Regions from separate parts of the Priestia sp. YIM B13486 genome, predicted to be linked through region 2. Evidence: riboswitches for the same ligand, from Rfam matches in the RefSeq annotation. Region 2 holds a riboswitch; each other region holds the start of a gene.
The links. Region 2 has a riboswitch for S-adenosylmethionine ahead of ACFX4G_RS24890 (hypothetical protein). Riboswitches for the same ligand answer to the same signal wherever they lie in the genome.
Positions count from the first base shown of each region.

Region 1 (7,026 bases), on a different contig from region 2:
TAAAACCGTTAAGCGGTCGCAAATATCAACCACTTCTTGAAGGCGATGTGAAATGTAAATAATGCCTACTCCGCTTTTCTTTAACTCTCTCATCACAGAAAACAATTGTTTCGTCTCTTCCACACTAAGAGGTGCGGTTGGTTCATCCAAAATTAAATAATCAACATTCTGTACAATTGCACGTGCAATAAGCACCTGCTGTTTTTCTGATAGAGTTAGGTCAACGACATTTTTTTTAACGGATAGAGAAGAGCCAAGTAAAGAAAGAGCTTTTTCCGCTTTCTTATAAATAGATTTCCAGTTTACAAATGTCTTACTTTTATTAGAAGTCTGCACGTCTAACACAATGTTTTCAGCCACTGACAGCGAAGGAATCAGCGCTACATCTACTTCTTGATGCACAATGCCGATGCCCTGGCGCTTAGCTTCTTTAGGAGAAGAAATGGAGATTTCTTCTCCGTCTTTGCAGATTTTTCCTTCGTACTCGTCGTAAGCTCCGCACAATATTTTCATCAGCGTACTTTTACCGGCACCATTGGCTCCCAATAAAGCATGGATTTCCCCTTTTCGAACAGTAAAATCAACTTTGTTCAGCGCTTGAAAAGAACCAAAGTTTTTTGTTATGTTCTTCATTGAAAGCTCGTTCGTCATATCTGTCCCTCCACTTCTATTCTTTTTTACCCCATTCTTCTACATACTGACTAAGCTGATCCATATTAATCGTTTGATTAGGCAAGTCTGTTTGTTTGACTAAAACCGGATCAAAGGAATAATAACGAGGGATCTCTTGACCGGAAATCTTTTTAAGAAGCAGATCAACTTGCTTTTCTCCTACTGAAGCTGGATTTACGGCAGCTGACGCTTTCCACGGGCTGTTTTTTGCCTGCATCATTTGTAGATCTTCATCAGATAAGTCTACTCCGTACACTTTAATCTCGTCTCGTCCTGCTTCTTTAATCGCTCTTGTTACTCCTTTTGCAAATTCGTCCCAAGGTGCCCAAACGGCCGCGATGTCTCCTTTATTTGGATACTGCTTCAACACAGCTGCCATTTTATTTTGTGTGTCTAATGAGGTGTTGTCCGTTGCGCTTCCAAACGTAGCAATTTGTTTTACATCTGGATAGCGATTCATCATAATTTTATAAATGCTGTCGCGCTTTTCCATCGGCGCAAACCCTCCAACAAATGCATATACAATGTTTCCTTTTCCATTAATGTCCTGCATCATTTGTTTCAGACCCTGCAGCGCAAGCATATAATCGTCTTGGTCAATTGTTGTAACGCCTTCTACTTTTAATTCTACGTCTGTTGCAATAACGGGAATTCCTTTTGCAATCGCGCGCTTCACGCCAGGTTCAAGGGTTTCAGCCCGGCCGTGGTCAATCATAATACCGTCAACATTTTGGTTAATAGCCGTGTCTAAATAAGCAGCCATTTTGGATTGATCATTGTTTGAATCAGAAACGGATAGCTGTACCCCTGCTTTTTTAGCCGCTTTTGTCACACCTGTTATGTACTGAGCAGCGTGAGTGCCTGACGTAAATTCAGAAATAAGCGCAATTTTTGTATCTTTCGTAACCTTTTTTCCTTCTTGCTGTACAGGCTTAGCAGAAGCCGCTTGCTGCGCTGGAGCTGCCTGTGCTTTCTCGTTTAGACTTGGCTGTTCTTTCGTGCAGGCAGCCAGTGCAAAGATTAGAAGCACGAGCAAAGTAAGTGGCCACAGCATTTTTTTACTCTTTTTCATGGTGTTCCTCCCATTAAACTTATTATTCATATAAAAATAGTTAGTTTTATAATAATCCAAAGAATACCCCGCTTTTAGATGTAAAAGCGGGGTGAAAATGACCTATGCTTTACAAGTAATTGTTATGCGTAAATAGGTACCCATCCTTCAGTTGTCACGAAAATTCGGACAGCGACTACTTTACGATCTTCCATTAGTGTAAAGTAATGAAGAATGTTCTCTGGTACTGAAATTAAATCGCCCGGCTCTAATTCAACATCAAAAAATTCGCCGTCTTTTCCTTGAATAACAAAGATTCCATGACCGCTTACAATAAAGCGAACTTCGTCATCTGTATGAATATGCTTGCGCTGAAAGTTTTTTAACAATTCATCAATATTTGGTGTAGATTCCGATAACGAGATAACATCTTGAGCTTTATAGCCGCGGCGTTCCGAAATATCTTTAATATCCTCACCAAAAGCGTTTAAAATTTCTGTTTTTTCTTCATCAGTTAAATCATATTTTTCACGAAGATTTTCTGGAAGTTTTGTAATATCCCAGTTTTCATAAATAACTTCATTGTTTGCCAGAAAAGCTGATACTTCCTCTTGAGTTTCAATTCTTTTATTGTTTACATGTAAGCGAATGTGCGCCATTTTTGTTTCCTCCTTTTATAAATGCACCTTTGGCTTAATGCCTTTAAGTGACAGTAATTTGACGTGGTAACTAAATAGAAATTCATAGGCTTCTAGCGCTTTTTTTGTTTCAAATGCATTTTTCCCCCATACCGTAATCCCGTGATTACGAATCAAAATCGCGCCTTGATCGCCTTTTATATGGTGAGAAAACTCTTCTGCTAGTGTCGGAATATCTGCGTAATTCGGAATAATCGGAACAGTAATTTCCGCATCTTCTTCCCAAATGCCTAGCGCCTTAATAATTTCTTGACCTTTGAATGAAATAACGCCTTCATCTCCGTACAGTTCAGAGATCACGTTGTTGTCGATTGTATGTACATGAAGACTGCACCCAGCATTCGTTAAATCGTAAATCTTAACGTGTAAAAGCGTTTCAGCAGAAGGCTTTAAATGCGTGTCTTCTGCAGGCTTTCCATATTGATCAACTAATAAAAAATCTTCATTTGTGCGTTTTCTTTTATCTTTTCCACTTGCTGATACAAAGAAAGTTGTCGGGTTTTGATCCACTTTAATCGCTAAGTTTCCGCTCGTACCGAAGAACCAATCGCGCTCTGCCAGCTCATCTTTTATATCTGCAAGCTCGTGTAATCGTTGCTGAGCCATAATACTCATGCTTTCACCTCTTCTGTTAATTCTTGTAAATGGTGAATGACATCATAAAAAGTAGAAAAAGGACGATACGGTAGAGATAGCTCTTCACATTTTTCAATTAAAAAGTCACGTGCAATGACCGTATCAGCTAATTTGGCAGCCTGCAAATCCGTAATGGAATCGCCAATAACAACCGTATGATCTCTTTCATCTGCAAGATGGCGAATAATCGTTGGCTTACAGCAGCCGCAGTCATTTGTACACTGTTTATCACATGTATGAGGCCACGTAATGGAAATATGCTCACCGGAAAAATCAGATCCGTTGCAGTAGAGCATTTCCTCTGCAACTCGATTTCCCAAAAGTGGTTTTACAAAAAAGTCAATTCCTCCGCTTACAATATAAAGCGGAATATGGTGTTCTTTTGTATAGGCAATAAAATCATCAAATCCATCTCGAATAGCAGACGTCTCTAAAATATAAGAAATAATATCTTCTTTTAATTCCACTGGGAGCAAGGCAAACATTTGCCCAACTCCTTCTTGAATGGAGACGCGCTGTGCCAACACGTCGTCTTTAATACTTTCCCACTCCGGAGGAGCAAATTGTTTCATAATAGCAATAATGTTATCGCTATTTGTAATTGTTCCATCAAAGTCACAAAAGATTTTTAACGATGTCATGCTTTCACCTCTACTGTTCCCCATAGTTGCAAAGCTTTTTGCAACTCTTTTGATTCTTCAGCTTTTTCGGCTAGTGTTTGATGAGAGAGTACTGCATCTATCGCCGCACGGAAGGCTTTTCCTCCTCCGATAGCTCCGTCTGGATGACCGTGAACTCCGCCTCCTGCATTAATAATGCTGTCGATTCCAAAGTCCTTCACAAGCTGCGGTACCATTCCAGGATGAATTCCTGCTGAAGGAACCGGGAAAGACTGCTTATATTTGTATACAGGACGCGTTAATTCGTAGGCAATGCCTGTCGTATCTTCAAGAGAAAGCGCTACGCTTCCGTATGGTGATGGAAACAGTGAGAAATCTGCTCCGGCTAAACGCAATAGCTTTCCAAGCAGCAATGAATTTGAAAAACCGTAAAACTCTGATGGCGTAAGCGCTCCGCTAACAGCTGGGTGTGCCATAATCGGCAAGTTAATTTCATCGTCTTCTCGAAGTGCCTGCAGTACGTCTAACCCGTAAGCAAATACGTTGAATAAAAGAGCATCGGCTCCTAGCTCAGCTGCTTTTCTCGCTTTTTCTTTTAACTCAAACGTTCGTCCCGTTAAATTAACAGCATACAGCGTGCGGTGTCCCGTTTTTTCGTATACTTCATTCAGTACTTTTTTCCCTTCTGTAACGCGAGCTTCAAAAGGTGTTCGTTCACTATCAAACAAAATCTCGTCGTCTTTAACCAAATCCACTCCGCCAAGCGCTTGCTCACGCAGCTGAGTTGTTAAGTACGTCATACCTCTTCCAATCACGCCTTTAAAAATACTCATCACAAGCGGACGGTCATAAACGCCTAGTTTCTCTCGGATACCTTCTATTCCAAAGCGCGGTCCTGGGAATTCAGCTAATAATTCATCAGGAAAATCCAAGTCTAATAATTTCACTTTTCCATCAAGTGATAGTTTTCCGAAAACCGTAACTAAAATAGCCGGTAAATCTCTTGAAAAGTTGGCAGTTGGATAAGCAATTTTGACAATAGCCTGCTTAATTTCTCCGCCTAAATATCCGTTTACACGTTCGCAATCTTGAAGCTCAGTTACGGACACGACGCGCCCTTTATGCTTTTGAAGCTGTTGCTGATCTAAAAGCGGCAGATCTGTCCATGAGCCGACGGTTAGTCCTAAAGCAATTCCTTCCGCTTTTTTATGAAAATTTCCTTTATTATCATGTAGTAAGTAGCTTGCAACGATTTCGCTCATTATGCTAAAAACTCCCTTGCTGTTTAATATCGTTAATAAAAAAAGCCTCTTCTGTGATTAAGAAGAGGCTTTCGTTGCTCTTCTTATCTCTCAGCTGCTGCTGCAAGAATTAGCACCGTGCTTAACATGCGTTAAGTCGGTTGCCGGGCTTCATCGGGCTAGTCCCTCCACCTACTCTTAATAAGAAAGTTGCTATTTATTTAAATTGAATTCGTAGATTATATACTAAATAAAAAATACCGCTAGGATTTATCGGTTATTAATCTCGTTAACTTCTTACATATTAAGCCAACTCAAAAAGGATTGTCAATGCGTTTTTAAAATAAATTTAATTTTTTTATTCGAGATACAGCTTCTCTCATTCGTTCTTCATCCGTCAGCAGTCCTACGCGCACATAGCCTTCCCCATATGTTCCAAAGCCTACACCAGGAGCAACTACAACGTGGGCTTTTTCAAGGAGTAAATCTGAAAACTGTTCGGAAGTATATCCTTTAGGAACTTTTAGCCATGCAAAAAAGGAGCCTGCTGGAGATGTAACATCCCAACCAATTTCTCGAAGCCCTTGAATAAAGGTATTGCGTCTAGATTCATAGCGCTTAACTAAATCATTCACACATTGTTGAGATTCCAACAGAGCTGCGGCTGCTGCCTCTTGAACCGCCCCAAAGAGACTGACATACATATGATCTTGAAGAAGATTAATAGCTTCTACTACACTTTCATTTCCTACAGCAAATCCAACTCGCCATCCCGCCATGTTATACGTTTTAGAAAGAGTATAAATTTCAATTCCCGTCTCTTTTGCACCAGGAGTCTGTAAAAAACTGATTGGCTTTTTACCATCAAACCCAATTGCTCCGTAAGCAAAGTCGTGTACCACACAAATATCGTGCTTGGCAGCAAACGCCACGGTGTCTTCAAAAAATTCTGCCGTTGCCACTGCACCAGTAGGATTATTCGGATAGTTTAAAAACATGAGCTTTGCCTGTGCTTTAGCACGTTCACTTATCTCTTCGTATACGGGTAGAAAATGATTTTCAGCCGTGAGAGGCATCACTTCCATCTTGGCTTTTGCAAGCTCTACTCCAGACCAGTAATCAGGATACCCAGGATCCGGAACCAGCACCGTATCTCCAGGATTTAACAAGCACTGCGGGATTTCAACAAGTCCACCCTTTCCGCCAAATAAAATAGCTACTTCTTTTTCAGGATCCACATCAACGCCATATTCTCGTTTATAAAAAGTCGCAACGGCCTCTTTTAAAAACTGGTGCCCCCGAAATGGAGAATATTTATGATGCATAGGATTAGCACTTGCTTTTTGCAGTGTTCCTACAATATGTGAAGGAGTAGGCTGATCAGGATTTCCCTGCCCTAAGTTAATAACGTCGTGCCCTTGGGCCATTACTTTTCCTACCTTGCCCACAAGTGATGCAAAAAATTGTTTTGGTAAACTTTTTAATAGTTCCGATTGCTCAAATTGTTTCATCATCGCACACCTTCTCAAAAAATTCTTGAAATTCTAGTCACAAATAATATATTGTAATACTCAACTTGTAAAGTCATTTTTTTCAACTACTAAAAAAAGGACGGATGATAAAGTGAGTGTAAAAATTACGTGTTTGCAGCTTGATATTGCGTTTGGAAACCCAACTAAAAATCGAAAATATATCGAACAAAAAATGACGGAAGCCCTGAAAGAAAACCCTGATATCCTTGTGCTTCCTGAGCTATGGGATACAGCTTATGATTTGACGCGGCTAGACGAAATTGCAGATGATGAAGGACAGCAAGCCAAGCAATTAATCTCTCAGTTTGCTAAAACGAACGAAGTAAATATTGTGGCAGGTTCGATCGCGAAAAAAACAGAGCAAGGCGTCACGAATACGATGTATATTTTTGACCGAAAAGGTCGTGAAGTATCACAATACAGTAAACTGCACTTATTTAAATTAATGGATGAACACCTGTATTTAGAAGCAGGAACAGCAAAAAATCTTTTTACACTTGAACAGTCACTGTGCGCAGGAGTTATTTGTTACGATATTCGTTTTCCAGAATGGATTCGGGTTCATACTAGCAGCGG
Region 1 covers NZ_JBHZOZ010000006.1:281,226-288,251, forward strand. Annotated here, with positions in the region: gene ACFX4G_RS17985 (sugar ABC transporter ATP-binding protein) at 1-651, opposite strand, end outside; gene ACFX4G_RS17990 (sugar ABC transporter substrate-binding protein) at 668-1,744, opposite strand; gene ACFX4G_RS17995 (1,2-dihydroxy-3-keto-5-methylthiopentene dioxygenase) at 1,867-2,382, opposite strand; gene ACFX4G_RS18000 (methylthioribulose 1-phosphate dehydratase) at 2,398-3,036, opposite strand; gene ACFX4G_RS18005 (2-hydroxy-3-keto-5-methylthiopentenyl-1-phosphate phosphatase) at 3,033-3,698, opposite strand; gene mtnW (2,3-diketo-5-methylthiopentyl-1-phosphate enolase) at 3,695-4,939, opposite strand; SAM riboswitch class I at 5,020-5,126, opposite strand; gene ACFX4G_RS18015 (pyridoxal phosphate-dependent aminotransferase) at 5,257-6,429, opposite strand; gene ACFX4G_RS18020 (carbon-nitrogen family hydrolase) at 6,542-7,026, shown strand, end outside.
Region 1: it holds a riboswitch for S-adenosylmethionine, as region 2 does, so the genes downstream of both, mtnW (2,3-diketo-5-methylthiopentyl-1-phosphate enolase) here and ACFX4G_RS24890 (hypothetical protein) in region 2, are expected to answer to the same signal.

Region 2 (7,026 bases):
AAGCTTTACAATCCCTTTGAAGTCACTTCTCTTTAGGGGTCGTGTATAAAATCCTGAAACTTTAAATGCTCTTGGTGTGTATTCACTGATTATGTATTTACTTACATAGTCCACGGTTTTAAACCCTGTTGTTTGATATAAGTGCTCACCTTCTTTTGTCGCAATTAAGTAGGCATTCATCTCAGGGGAAAGAACTTGCAGACAGTGCTTCATGAGCTGCCCGGCTAACCCTTGTTTTCGGTAATCTTTTCTCACAATCACCATTCCTATAAAAGCTGACTGATTTTTGTACGAAATTACGGCCACACTTGATACGATGTCTCCGTTCTCATTTCTATGACCAAATACGTCTCCAGATGAAAAAATCGTATGTAAATCTGCTTCACTATAATCCCATTTTTCCAGCTGCGATAACAGCAGCAAACCTTTTATGTCTTTTTCACTAAATGTTTCAATCATTTCTGCATATGTCCTCCCAACTTTTCGATGCACTGTGTGGCGTTAAAAAGCATAAAACTAACATACTCATCCACTTTCAATTACCGTTTAATCATTAACGAATTCTCTAACTAAATAGTACAGAATAAATAGAATATTTTCTACATTATTTATCCGTACCAATGATCCCTTAAAATAAACTAATCATTCACACATAAACTAATGAAAAAAGACCTCTTTCCAAGAAAGAGGTCTTTTCTGTTATTTCACTAGCTTTTGCTCAGCTGCAGCTGAACTTTGACTTCGTTTATGAAATCCTTTTGCGTAGTACGCGATAATAAGACCGATAAACCATAATGGTCCGATGACAACTGCAATTCTTGTATCTGGATTATATGCCATGAGAACCACTACCAGCGCTAGGAACGCAAGTGACACATAAGATGTTAACGGAAATAAAGGCATTTTGTATTTCAGCTTTGCCTCTTCACCTGTTTTTAACGTTTTGCGATATTTAATTTGAGAAAGCAAAATAATTCCCCATGTCCAAATCGCACCGAATGTTGCAATACTTGTTACCCACGTAAATACTTTGGCAGGCACAATGTAGTTTAACGCTACTCCGACTAATAGCGCACCTGCTGATGCCAAAACAGCTTTTCCCGGTACGCCGCCCTTTGTAAGCTGACCGTATCCTTTTGGTGCTTCTCCGTGTTCTGCTAAGTTAAACAGCATACGGCCTGTACTAAAAATACCGCTGTTACAAGAAGAAAGAGCTGCTGTTAGTACAACAAAGTTAATGATACCAGCCGCCGCTGGAATGCCGATTTTTTCAAATGTTAATACAAACGGGCTTCCCTGTGAACCAATCTCTTGCCACGGATAAATCGACATAATGACAAATAACGCACCGACGTAGAAAATCAGAATACGCCAAAAGACAGAATCAATCGCTCTTGCTAGAGATTTTTCGGGATTTTTCACTTCTCCCGCGGTAACGCCGATCATTTCAATTCCTAAATACGCAAACATGACCATTTGCAGCGACAGCAAAATACCTTTGAATCCGTTCGGGAACAGTCCGCCGTTGTCCCACAAGTTTTTGATACCAGTCGCAACGCCGCCGTTGCCGATTCCGAACACGATCATTAATAATCCAACGGCAATCATTAATACAATCGCTAAAATTTTAATAAGTGCAAACCAAAATTCCAGTTCACCATATGCCTTAACAGCTAAGAAGTTAACCGTTGTCATGATGACAAGCGCCGATAACGCCCAAATCCAGTTTGGTACATCCGGATACCAATACCCCATATAAATACCAACGGCTGTAATTTCAGCCATACATGTTACAACCCATAAAAACCAGTAGTTCCAACCTGTTAAATAACCAGCAAGCGGCCCTAAGTAGTCGCGTGCGTACTTGCTGAATGAACCTGCAACAGGTTTTTGAATCGCCATTTCTCCAAGTGCTCTCATAATAAAAAACATAATCATTCCGCTAAATCCGTACGCCAATAATATTCCTGGCCCTGCTAATTTAATAGCAGATGCAGATCCAAGAAACAGTCCTACCCCTATGGCTGCTCCTAAGGACATCAGCGTCACATGTCTTTCTTCTAACCCGCGTTTCAATTCTTTCCCCTGAGTTTTCCCCTGCATAAACGTCTCCCCTTTTTCCAATCTGTCAAAACGAGATGAACACAGCCTTTTTTGTTAGCGCTTTCATATAAATTTGTGCTAAAAGACAGCTAGGCTGTATATTTGTATTCTATCACCTTTCCCTCACTTTTCTTTTGTCGAAAAACAAAAAAATTATCTTATCATTTTGTTTAAACGCACAATTAGACATAGGCACTACTTTTTTACTATGTATTTATTATTGCACTTAAGTAATAGTATTTTTTAAAAATAGAAAAACGCCGACTCAACTCCGTCAGCGCATCGTTCATTTTATGCTTTTTTATAAAAACTAGCATTTATCTCGCGGGTTCAAAAGTTTTACAGCCAGGTTCTTCCGTTTCAGAAACATGGTGACTACTTTCAGGACTCACAACGTAAATGGACTCTGCACTGCATTTATTTCCGGATTTCCAATACATGCACTCATTCACTTCACACAATACACCTTGAGCCACTGTTATCCCTCCTTTGCTTGTCTTATCTATTTACTACCCGAAATATAACGATTCTAACATTTTCACGCAAAAAAACCGCTTGTTTCTCAAGCGGATCTTTTTATTGCGTGTGTTCAACATACTGTTTTTTAGCTAAATATAACTCACGGCTCAGCGTGATCCGCCGTTCTCTCAAGTGCCTTAAGTTAGCCTGAAATTGTTCGTTAGTTGGCTCTTCTTGAATTAAGCGATACGTAAAAGAAATATCTTCATTTAACTGTTTAAAATCTTCCCATATCTCTTGAACTAGAGCGGATTGTTTTTCTTCAAATGAACGATTTTGATGCGTTTTTAGCGCCGCTAAAATTTCCTGCTGCCACGTTTCGTCTTTTATTTCTTTTGCTAATAAGTATAGATCTAAATAATCATTAATGCATAAATTCGTTTGTGTATTATTCAATGTCATCACCTTTTCTATACGAAATGTTTCTTCCTAAGAAGAGGATTTCATCATAGAAAAAGATTCCTCTTCTTATCTGTCAGAGCTAGGCTATGCTGGAATTAGCACCATTCAATAATTGTGGTTGCTGAGGTTTCAAAGGGCCAGTCCCTCCACCTCTCTAGATAAGAATATTTCGTTTTTAAATTATTTCTGACTATTCTAATATGTTTTATAGGTTACGTCAATAGCTTTTCAATAAAAAGAAAAAAGAAGTAAAATATGGTATGCTTTCATAAAGGATGGTGAGCACATGAAACGATATATGTTATCTGCTTTTTTGGGAAGCTTGCTGCTGCTTCTCAGCATTGCCTTTTCATCTACTTTCCATATTGCAATTGTCAAAACAACCGGAAGTATTGGAGGGATTATTTTAGCAGCAGCGGCTTTGATTATGAACGCGCTTGAAGCCCCCCCCTCCTCAGACAATACAGCTGGAGGAGCCCTTGAAGTACTAGATAAAGGCGCTGTTTGGGCTACTTATTTACTTTTACTTTCATTACCGAACCTCATCGCATGTATAACATCTTATGTTTTATGGACTCGCTGACATTCATCAACGTTACGGACGTTTTGCCACTTGGAAGCTCATTGATATTTGTTTATCTACAAAGCCAAGTTCACGATACACATGCTGTGCAAAATTCCCAGCATGAACGCTGAGTCTGATTTCAGGGTATCCTTTGATAGACAATTCATCAATTGCTTTTTGCATTAACGGCTTGGCTAAACCTTGCCCGCGGTATTCGGGTACAACATATAATTCGTAGATAAAGCCAATTTCTTCTTTTGAAAAGAAGTCGGTAGATGGGCCGATAAGAACCCAGCCTGCGAGTTTATTTTCTTGTCTTAAAACTAAATAATAACAGCCTTTTTCAAAGGCACTACCAACTAGTTCATTTACGCGTTCAGCTGACGGATGAAACTGCTTCATCGTTCCTTCAAACAGCGCATCAGCAGATTTCGTCCGAATTTCCTGTAATTCTTCTTCAGTAGCTTTTGCAATCATTATGGATCTCTCCTTTCGTGTTCGTTTTCCACATGCGAGGATAAATTCCTGCAAAAAAAGTCTTCGCCTAAGCGAAGACTTTTATTTAAATTCAAAATGTTCTTGATGATTGCCTCGTTCGTCCGTCCAGTTAATCATAATGTCTAAACTTGCCGCTTTTCCAGGAACAGCAAAATTCGCGTAGCGAAAACGCTGACCGCTTTTGCTTAAGTTAGACCTTTCAATAGGAGAAAACAAGCTGTATTTCGCCTTATTTTTTCCTTCGTGCCGAAAAGCTTGGACCTGCACGCGCTCTACGTCTTTTCCAATGTTTTCAACGGTTAATCCATATGTATGATAGACATTATTTTTCCACTTTAGCTGATTATCTCCCGTCATGCTCGCTTTTGTCAGTTCAACCGACCATTGTTCAGATGATTTCTTCATTGGAAGCTTCTCAATCGAAAGAGCGCTGACATGAATGGCTGCAAAAGCAAGCCAAACAAAACAAAAAGTGCTGACTGTATAAAATAGTCTTTTCATAGATTTTGATCTCCTTAGAAATTTTAGTAGTAGCATTTCCTGTTCACTCAAAAATTATGATAAACGCTTTAACAAAAAAAGCCTCTCCATTTAGGAGAAGCTTCTTAAATTAATGCATAAGCAAATCTTTTTGTTTGTCTAATGAGTGTTTTGTATATAAATCTCTTTCAATCGCATATTTAGGACGCTGTTTCACTTCGTTAAAAATCTTGCCAATGTATTCTCCGACAAGACCCATTCCCATTAGCTGCAAGCCGCCTACAAGCCAAATTGATAAAATAAGAGACGTCCAGCCGATTTGCGTATGATCTAAATATTTTTGAATCAGCGCATAAATACCAAACGCAATACTAAAGAGAAAAGAAGCTCCTCCAAGCAGCGTCAATAAGCGTATCGGCGCTACGCTAAAAGATGTAATTCCATCAAATGCAAAAGCAAGCATTTTCTTTAACGGATATTTTGATTCGCCCGCTGTCCGTTCTTTGCGGTCATATGTGACTTCCGTGGAGCGAAATCCTACTAATGGTACAAGGCCTCGTAAAAAGACGTTGCCTTCTTTATATTTCATAAGTTCACCAAGAGCACGTTTGCTCATGAGACGAAAATCGGCGTGATTTTGAACGAGCTGAATTCCTAGCTTATTCATAAAACGGTAAAACCCTACTGCCGTGGTTCGTTTAAAAAATGTATCAGTTTCTCTGCTGTCTCGAACACCATATACGACTTCATACCCGAGCCAATATTTCTCTATAAAAGTACGAATAACGCTGATATCATCTTGTAAATCTGCGTCAATGGAAATGACGCAGTCAGATTGCTTATGGGCTGCTTCTAGTCCTGCGAGCAAAGCATTTTGATGTCCTACATTCCGCGCTAGCTTCAACCCTTTTACAAACAAATTGCTGCAGCTTTCTTTTTCAATAAGCGACCACGTGCTGTCTTTGCTTCCATCGTCTACAAATAAAATGGTACTTTCACTTGATACAAGACGTTCATTTATCAGTTCTTTTACTACAGTAGTTAATTGAAAAGATGTTTCTGTGAATACTTCTTCTTCGTTGTAACATGGAACAACAATCGTTAAAATAGGTCTGTTCATGTTATTGCCCCCTTACTTTGCTTCATATACATACACTTTCCAAGCGGACTGTTTATCGTTAAACGCTTTTAAAAAGTGCAAACCGTCACTTTCAGCATTTTCGATTGGCACAGCTGAAAAGATATAGCGACCGCCCATTTTTTTAAATTGGCTGATATTAAGCTGCAAATGACGGATTTTTTTCGTTGAGTCTTTTCGGTAATCATATTTTTTCCCTAGCTCGCTAACAAACACATAGCAGCGGTTGCCCCAGTGATCATAGTAACTTTCTAACTTTTTATTTTTATCAAGCTCTTTGGCAATGATTTTGCGAAACTCATGTTTATACGTTAACGGATAGAAGTTGTTATACGTATCGAGCGTATAAAAGCCGTTATACTGAGCAATTGATGGATGAAGCCCAATGCTTGCTACCCGATAAGATGATTTAGGTTTCCCTATATATCTGCTGATTTCATCGAATTGATGGACAGCATAAAATTCTTTGACTGACGGCTCGTGATTGTAGCGATAATAAAGCTCAGGGTTCGCTATAAATAACACAAGCAGCTGTAAAATCAAACACACCCACACAAACTTTTTCCACGCCTTGCTCCGTTTCCATAAAACATAGCTGCCAACTGCAAACATCAAATAAATAATGAGCGGGCGTAAAAAATGAAATCTAGCAAAGTTAAACGTATTAAAAAGCTGATATTTTTCTTTTAACGGCTCCCATCCTTTATAAAACCAAAACGCATACCAAATCGACAGTAGTAGATTAAGGATAAATAACTGCAAAAACGTTTTTTCAAGCTTCCCCTTCTGATTCCGAGCAACGATCCAAAGTACGATAAAAGAAAGCGGTAAAATCACAAAGGTATGAAGCGTCATTACATGCGTATGCCCAAGCGTATAGTTCTTAAAAGCAAGGCGAACGGAATGTCCGAAACTTAGAGTAGAGCTTAAAAATTCATTTCGACTCGTCGGGGCCTCGGGAAATAAAAGAGAATCAACAAGACGGTATTCAATGAGCAGAAAGACAGCGGTCATCGCTGCAATACTGCTTAAAAAAGGAATATTCCAAACTCGTTTTTTAACTGCATCTCTTAGCCACAGCATTCCCATCGCCGTTAAAAAGAAGAAAAATCCTAGAACAAAGCTCGCGTAAAACGGAAGTAATAAAAGAGTAAGCCATTCCTTCCACGTTCCTTCGCGGTTTCGAATGGTTAAAAACGCCCACAGCGCCAGCGGCTGTCCTAATGTACTCAGCATGCCCGAAGGCCAAAATGGCGTAAGTGCAAAAGCAAGTGATACAAGCACTCGAATCGCATAAGCATCCTCACTTTTAATAAAATGC
Region 2 covers NZ_JBHZOZ010000015.1:19,837-26,862, forward strand. Annotated here, with positions in the region: gene ACFX4G_RS24875 (GNAT family N-acetyltransferase) at 1-459, opposite strand, end outside; gene alaP (alanine permease AlaP) at 700-2,103, opposite strand; gene ACFX4G_RS24885 (DUF1540 domain-containing protein) at 2,421-2,579, opposite strand; gene ACFX4G_RS24890 (hypothetical protein) at 2,680-3,018, opposite strand; SAM riboswitch class I at 3,088-3,189, opposite strand; gene ACFX4G_RS24895 (hypothetical protein) at 3,311-3,607, shown strand; gene ACFX4G_RS24900 (GNAT family N-acetyltransferase) at 3,620-4,066, opposite strand; gene ACFX4G_RS24905 (hypothetical protein) at 4,148-4,588, opposite strand; gene ACFX4G_RS24910 (glycosyltransferase family 2 protein) at 4,698-5,687, opposite strand; gene ACFX4G_RS24915 (DUF6044 family protein) at 5,700-7,026, opposite strand, start outside.

Region 3 (7,026 bases), on a different contig from region 2:
AGCGTTGGCAAGTTCTAATACTTCATAATGAGAGGGACTTCCTTTAATAAAATGAACGCGATCACAAATCATGGGATTTTTAGTCAGAGAGTCGTCGATAAGCACAATGTCTTCTTTATGAAATGCGTCGCGATAATACTCTAACACGAGTTTGGCGCGCTCATTCCACCCAACAACGATGAAGTGATCTTTTCCATAAAATTTTAAATTCCCTTCCAAATAAGCGCTCTCAGCGGAAACAGCAATTTTAGAAAGCGTGACAAAATAAGTAGTAATAAATCCCGTTCCGATCAGAACTAAAATAATTGCAGCTAACCTTCCAATCGTAGTGGTCGGAGCAAAATCACCGTACCCTATAGTAGAGATTGTAATAATAACCCACCAAATTCCTTCAAACACATTCCCAAACGTTTGCGGCTCTAGGAAATGTATAAGCATGCCGAAAAGCAGAACAAGGCAGCCGATAATAAAAAGAAGCCGCACTAAAATAGAACGACGAAAAAGTCGAAATAATAGCCATTCCATCATAAAAAAACCTCCAGTGATTAGTCATAGCCACAGTATGACCATTTTTCACTGAAGGTATAAGATATCTTTATCTTTTTACTTCGTAATATTCAATCCATTCTTTGTCTGGACCGTAGAAAAATAAGTATCTTGCTCCATTTGGCAAAGTTACAATGTTTTCTTCCACAAATGAAACGCCTGCTGATTTTAAACGCTCAAACTCCTCTTCAATTCCGTCTACTGCCAGCGCAAAATGATGAACTTTCCCTTCGTTAGGTAAGCTTGAGTTATACCCTTGAATTAACTCTACGATTACATTGCCTTCTAAACCTAGAAAAGCTAGCTTCAAAGACGGATCGGTATGTGGTAGTTTTTCGATGAGCTCTAATCCCACTTTTTGCGTATAGAACTCAATCGATTCTTCTATATCCTTTACTTGAACGCCTACATGTTCAAATTTTAAAATTGTCATATGCATCACCCGTATCTATAGTATGTAAAAACTATGAAATATATTAAAGAGAAAGGATATAGAAGTCAAGATAGGGCTGCTTATCAGGAAAGGGCTCTTAAATCATATTTTTGCTGGAGTGAATAGGGTAGAGGCTTCCATCAAGAGCAAACGAAATTTTGCCTGTTTCTTCAGATACAACTAAAATTAATGCATCCGATTTTTCCGACATTCCAATGGCTGCACGGTGACGTGTTCCCAATTTTTTGTTCGTTAAAATAATAGACGAAAGAGGTAAAACATTAGCAGCTGAAATAAGCTGATTATTTCTAATTAGGACGGCTCCGTCATGTAAGGGTGTCCCTGGATAGAACAGCGTCTCAACTAGCGTAGCGCTGACAGGAGCTTGAATAGGCATTCCTTTTTGAATAAGAGGGTCTACATTTTGTTCCCGTTCAATGACAATTAAAGCGCCGTGACGTTTCTCCGAAAGGTTATGAATAGCTAAAGACAGAGCAGCATATTCAAATGTATAAGGCGATAAATAATGGCGCAAGTAATAAGAGGCAGCCGTAGCTTGAACATCTTGAAATAACCTTCTCATCTCCTCAAAATCACATAGGATACAATGATCACTCGTGTCTAAATGTTTAATTAAATTAGAGGCTTCAGTTGAAATCTGCTGTAAATATGTTCGCACATTATTTTTAATTGTATCGTCTAATTGAAAAGGTTGTCTCTCCATCTTATATAGCTCCTATCTGTCAGTCAGTGTTATCTGTAATGTGTGCTAATGTGGGTGAATTATCCGTAAAGCTTATAAATCCCTTATTAATTTTATAGTGAGGTTTTGTGTTTTATTTAGCAAGAGAATATAAAAAGTTGGAGAAAAAAGAAAGCGTTTTATAAATTGATATGTTCACGTTTGGGTTAAATTTACATATGTTGTTTTAAATAAAAGTATAGATATTTCTGTGAATTTAAAGTATAGTTTTCTTATCGGATATATGATTTTTAATGTTGACAAATATTCTAAATATGCTAAAATTTTTAAAAAATGCTTATCAAGAGTGGTGGAGGGATCTGGCCCGCTGAACCCCGGCAACCTGCTTAGCAAGGTGCTAATTCCAGCAAAGTGTGTATCATTTTGAAAGATAAGGTGAAAATTTATTGCCTACCCAGTCTTTCAATATGGAAGACTTTTTATTTTGATATAGCGCAAGCGATAATTTGAGGAGGGACACCAATGACTGTAACCCCCGACTTAAAACAAATTTTTGAGCATGTCGAAGCAAAGTAAGAATTAAATAGTTTCGCTGACTAGACACACTAGAGGCGGTTTTATCCAATTCTAGTGGGTAAAACCGTCTTTTTTTATTGGATAACGCGGATAACTAAGAATTGGAGTGAAGAAAATGGCAGACTTATATACGTACGAAAACTGGAGTGATACATTTCCAGAGTTCGACAGTGAAGATGAAACAAAAGGAGCTCTTTCAGCATTGCAGTGGGCGTATGATACCTACGGAGATTCAATTATTTACGCATCAAGCTTTGGTATCGAAGGAATCGTGTTAATTGATTTAATTTCAAAAGTGAAAAAAGATGCTGAAATTGTCTTTTTAGATACGGGCGTTCATTTTAAAGAAACATATGAAGTAATTGATGCAATTAAAGAACGCTTTCCTGATTTGCGTATTCATATGAAAAAACCGGATTTAACGCTTGCAGAACAAGCTGAGAAACATGGAGATGAACTTTGGAAGAGTCAGCCTAACCTATGCTGTCAAATTCGAAAAATCATCCCGCTAAGGGAATCTCTTGCTCCTTATGATGCGTGGATTTCTGGTTTGAGACGCGAGCAGTCTGAGTCTCGTGCCAACACGAATTATTTTAATAAAGATGAGAAATTCAAGAAAGTGAAAGTCTGCCCGTTAATTCATTGGTCCTGGAAAGAAGTTTGGCGCTATGTGTATAAGCATGATTTACCATATAACAAACTTCATGATCAAGGCTACCCAAGTATTGGCTGTGAGCCCTGTACCGCACCTGCCTACAATGTAGACGATTTACGTTCAGGAAGATGGGCAGGTACACAAAAAGTTGAATGCGGATTACACGAATCTTAAATACGAAAGAGCTGAATAAATGATGCTTTTATATGTTGCCTTTATCATTGCGCTTTTTTTTGCAATGAATATTGGGGCAAGCGGTGCAGCAGCAGCTATGGGCGTTTCATACGGCTCCGGTGCGATTAAAAAGAAAAGAGTAGCCCTGTTCATCTGTGCTGTAGGTATTGTGCTCGGAGCCATTATCGGAGGCGGCGAGGTGGTAAAAACCATCAGTTCAGGTATCATACCTGAAAAATTGCTGTCAGTAGAATTAGTTATTATCATTCTGGCTGCTGCAACGCTGTCACTCTTTTTCGCGAATTTAATTGGTATTCCTCTATCAACAAGTGAAGTAACGGTTGGTTCAGTTGTTGGAGTAGGCGTAGCTTATCAATCTCTGTATGTGGAAAAACTTTTAGTTGTCATGTCTTTTTGGATTATTGTTCCGCTGGTTTCATTTGTCATTGCTTTTTTGATTGGAAAAGTGATAAAACGCGGAGCGCATAAAAAAGAAGCAAAGGGAACGTGGAAAAGAGTTTTAACGATTTTAGTTATAGCGACGGGATTCTTTGAAGCCTTCTCAGCTGGAATGAATAACGTGGCAAATGCTGTCGGTCCTCTAGTAGGAGCTGGATTAATGGATGCCACAACGGGTGTCATAGCAGGAGGATTGGCAGTGGCGCTCGGAGCTCTTTTACTAGGAGGCCGAGTTATTGAAACAAACGGGAAAAAAATTACTCGCTATTCTATAGGGGAAGGGTGCATTATCTCGGGTACTGGTGCTTCTCTTGTCACAGTCGCTTCACTGTTTGGTTTGCCAGTACCCCTTACACAGGTCACTACGTCTTCTATTATTGGAATAGGAGCAGCGAAAACGGGATTCACGAAAGAACAGCGCGAAGTTGTCATTCAAATGTTAAAGGTTTGGGTGGTCTCCCCTGTATTTTCACTCGTAATCTCATATGTTCTTGTGAAATTAGTACTTGAAAGCGACTTATATTCATTTGTGGTGCTAGCTAGCGGATGTATTGCCACAGCAGGTGTTCTAAGCTTAGCTAGAGCGACTAGAAGAAAAAGAGCAAGCTTGCAGTCGGAAAAAGAAAAAATGACTGCGTGATTCAAGTGCTTTTTATTATATTGTGTTAATTATTTAAGGAGGATTTTACAAAATGACAACAATTCAAGCACACGGTGGAGAATTAATTAATTTATATCAACCAACATATGACTACACGTCACTAACAAAAGAAATCGAAGTAGATAACATGGCCCTAAGTGATTTAGAACTAATTGGAATTGGTGCTTACAGCCCAATTACAGGATTTTTAGGAGAAAAAGATTATCAATCAGTTGTTGAAAATATGCGTTTAGCAGATGGAACAGTATGGAGTATTCCTATCACTCTTCCTGTAACAGAAGAGCAAGCTAAAGAATTAAACATTGGCGACAAAGTAAAACTTGTTCAAAACGGCGTAACGTATGGTGTTTTAGAAGTTTCTGAAGTATATACCCCAAATAAAGAAAAAGAAGCGGAGAACGTGTACCGCACGGCAGAACTTGCTCATCCTGGCGTGAAAAAAATGATGGAACGCCCAAATGTATATGTAGCAGGTCCAATCGTACTTGTAGAACGTACACCTAAAACGCGTTTTGAAAAGTATTACCTAGATCCTACTGAAACAAGAGCAGCATTTGAAGAACGCGGTTGGAAAACGGTTGTTGGATTCCAAACTCGTAACCCTGTTCACCGTGCGCACGAATATATTCAAAAAACGGCATTAGAAATTGTAGACGGCCTGTTTTTAAATCCACTTGTAGGAGAAACAAAGTCAGATGATATCCCAGCAGATATCCGTATGGAAAGTTATGAAGTACTTTTAGAGAACTATTATCCTAGCGATCGTGTAGCTTTAGCAGTTTTCCCTGCTGCGATGCGCTATGCTGGACCTAGAGAAGCTATTTTCCATGCAATGGTTCGCAAAAACTTTGGATGCACACATTTCATTGTAGGCCGTGACCACGCTGGTGTTGGTGACTACTATGGAACATATGACGCACAAAAAATCTTCAGTAACTTTACAGCAGATGAATTAGGAATTACACCTTTATTCTTTGAACACAGCTTCTATTGCAAGAAATGTGAAGCGATGGCATCAACGAAAACATGCCCTCACAGCAAGGAAGATCATATGATTCTATCTGGAACAAAGGTACGTGAAATGCTTCGTAACGGAGAAGTGCCACCAAGCACATTCAGCCGTAAAGAAGTAATTGAAGTGTTAATTAATGGATTAGCAAAACAAAAAGTATCTTCAAAATAAGGAGCGGTTGAAGTGAGCAAATCAACAAACATTACGTGGCATGATGCTGGAATTACAAAAGAGGAAAGACGCGAGCAAAATAATCATCACAGTTTTGTACTATGGTTTACAGGTCTTTCGGGTTCAGGTAAATCTACCGTAGCAAACGCAGTGGCAAAAGCGCTTTTTGATAAAAATATTCGCAACTATGTATTAGATGGTGACAATGTTCGTTTCGGCTTAAATAAGAATCTAGGGTTTTCTGCTGAAGATCGTACAGAAAATATTCGCCGTATCGGTGAGGTTTCTAAGCTGTTTGTAGACAGCGGTCAAGTGGTACTAACAGCATTTATCTCTCCATTCCAAGAGGACCGAGCTCAAGTGCGTGAGATCTTAGAGGGGAATGAATTTTTGGAAGTATACGTGGAGTGCCCGTTAGAAGAATGTGAAAAAAGAGATCCAAAAGGCCTTTACAAAAAAGCAAGAAGCGGAGAAATTCGTGATTTTACAGGAATTGATTCTCCGTATGAGTCACCGGCTAATCCTGAATTAACAATTAATACAAGCACACAGTCTGTAGAAGAATGTGTACAAACTGTTATTGAATATTTAGCTAACCGAAAATTTATCTAAATGACAGCGGACTTTGTCCGCTGTTCTAATTCAAATTAAAATGTGGGAGCGCTGCGGAGACGTGGAAATGATGGAAGGGTGAAAGGCATTCATGGGGAAAGTATATCTAGTCGGTGCAGGACCGGGAGATCCAGATTTAATTACATTAAAAGGGTTAAAAGCAATTCAGCAAGCAGATGTTATCTTATATGATCGTTTAGTGAATAAGGACCTGCTGGAGTATGCTAAAAGTGATGCAGATATCATTTACTGCGGAAAGCTTCCGAACTACCATACCCTCAAGCAAGAAACAATTAACAACTTTTTAGTGAAATTCGCTAAAAACGGAAAAATTGTAACGCGCTTAAAAGGCGGAGATCCATTTGTTTTTGGACGCGGAGGGGAAGAAGCAGAAGCTCTCGTGCAGCAGGGCATTTCATTTGAAATTGTTCCAGGGATTACATCAGGCATCGCAGCCGCTGCTTATGCAGGAATCCCTGTCACTCACCGGGAATACAGCGCAAGCTTTGCTTTTGTAGCAGGTCATCGTAAAGATAGCGAGCATGATGCAATCAAATGGGATAGCCTAGCCAAAGGTGTAGATACTCTTGCAATTTATATGGGGGTGCGGAACTTACCGTACATTTGCCAACAGTTAATGAAACACGGAAAAACCTCAGCTACGCCAATTGCATTGATTCACTGGGGAACATGTGCGGACCAGCGCACTGTAACTGGAACTCTTGGTACAATTGTTGATATTGTTAAAGAAGAACAAATTGAAAATCCAAGTATGATTATCGTTGGTGAAGTTGTGAATTTTCATGACCGATTAAATTGGTTTGAGAAGACTGGACAGCATTACTATTCGTTTGCACAAGAAGCTTACTAAAGAGGTTGATTATATGGATGCAGTTTTATATGTTTGCCATGGCAGCCGCGTAAAAGAAGGCGCTGATCAGGCAGTTGCTTTTATTGAAAGATGTAAAAAAAATCTAGATGTACCGATTCAAGAAGTTTGTTTCCTAGAACTAGCTTCCCCCAC
Region 3 covers NZ_JBHZOZ010000005.1:4,464-11,489, reverse strand. Annotated here, with positions in the region: gene ACFX4G_RS14725 (potassium channel family protein) at 1-528, opposite strand, end outside; gene ACFX4G_RS14720 (VOC family protein) at 596-979, opposite strand; gene cdaS (sporulation-specific diadenylate cyclase CdaS) at 1,077-1,703, opposite strand; SAM riboswitch class I at 2,017-2,119, shown strand; gene ACFX4G_RS14710 (phosphoadenylyl-sulfate reductase) at 2,374-3,087, shown strand; gene ACFX4G_RS14705 (sulfate permease) at 3,107-4,186, shown strand; gene sat (sulfate adenylyltransferase) at 4,239-5,390, shown strand; gene cysC (adenylyl-sulfate kinase) at 5,403-6,002, shown strand; gene cobA (uroporphyrinogen-III C-methyltransferase) at 6,094-6,873, shown strand; gene ACFX4G_RS14685 (sirohydrochlorin chelatase) at 6,887-7,026, shown strand, end outside.
Region 3: it holds a riboswitch for S-adenosylmethionine, as region 2 does, so the genes downstream of both, ACFX4G_RS14710 (phosphoadenylyl-sulfate reductase) here and ACFX4G_RS24890 (hypothetical protein) in region 2, are expected to answer to the same signal.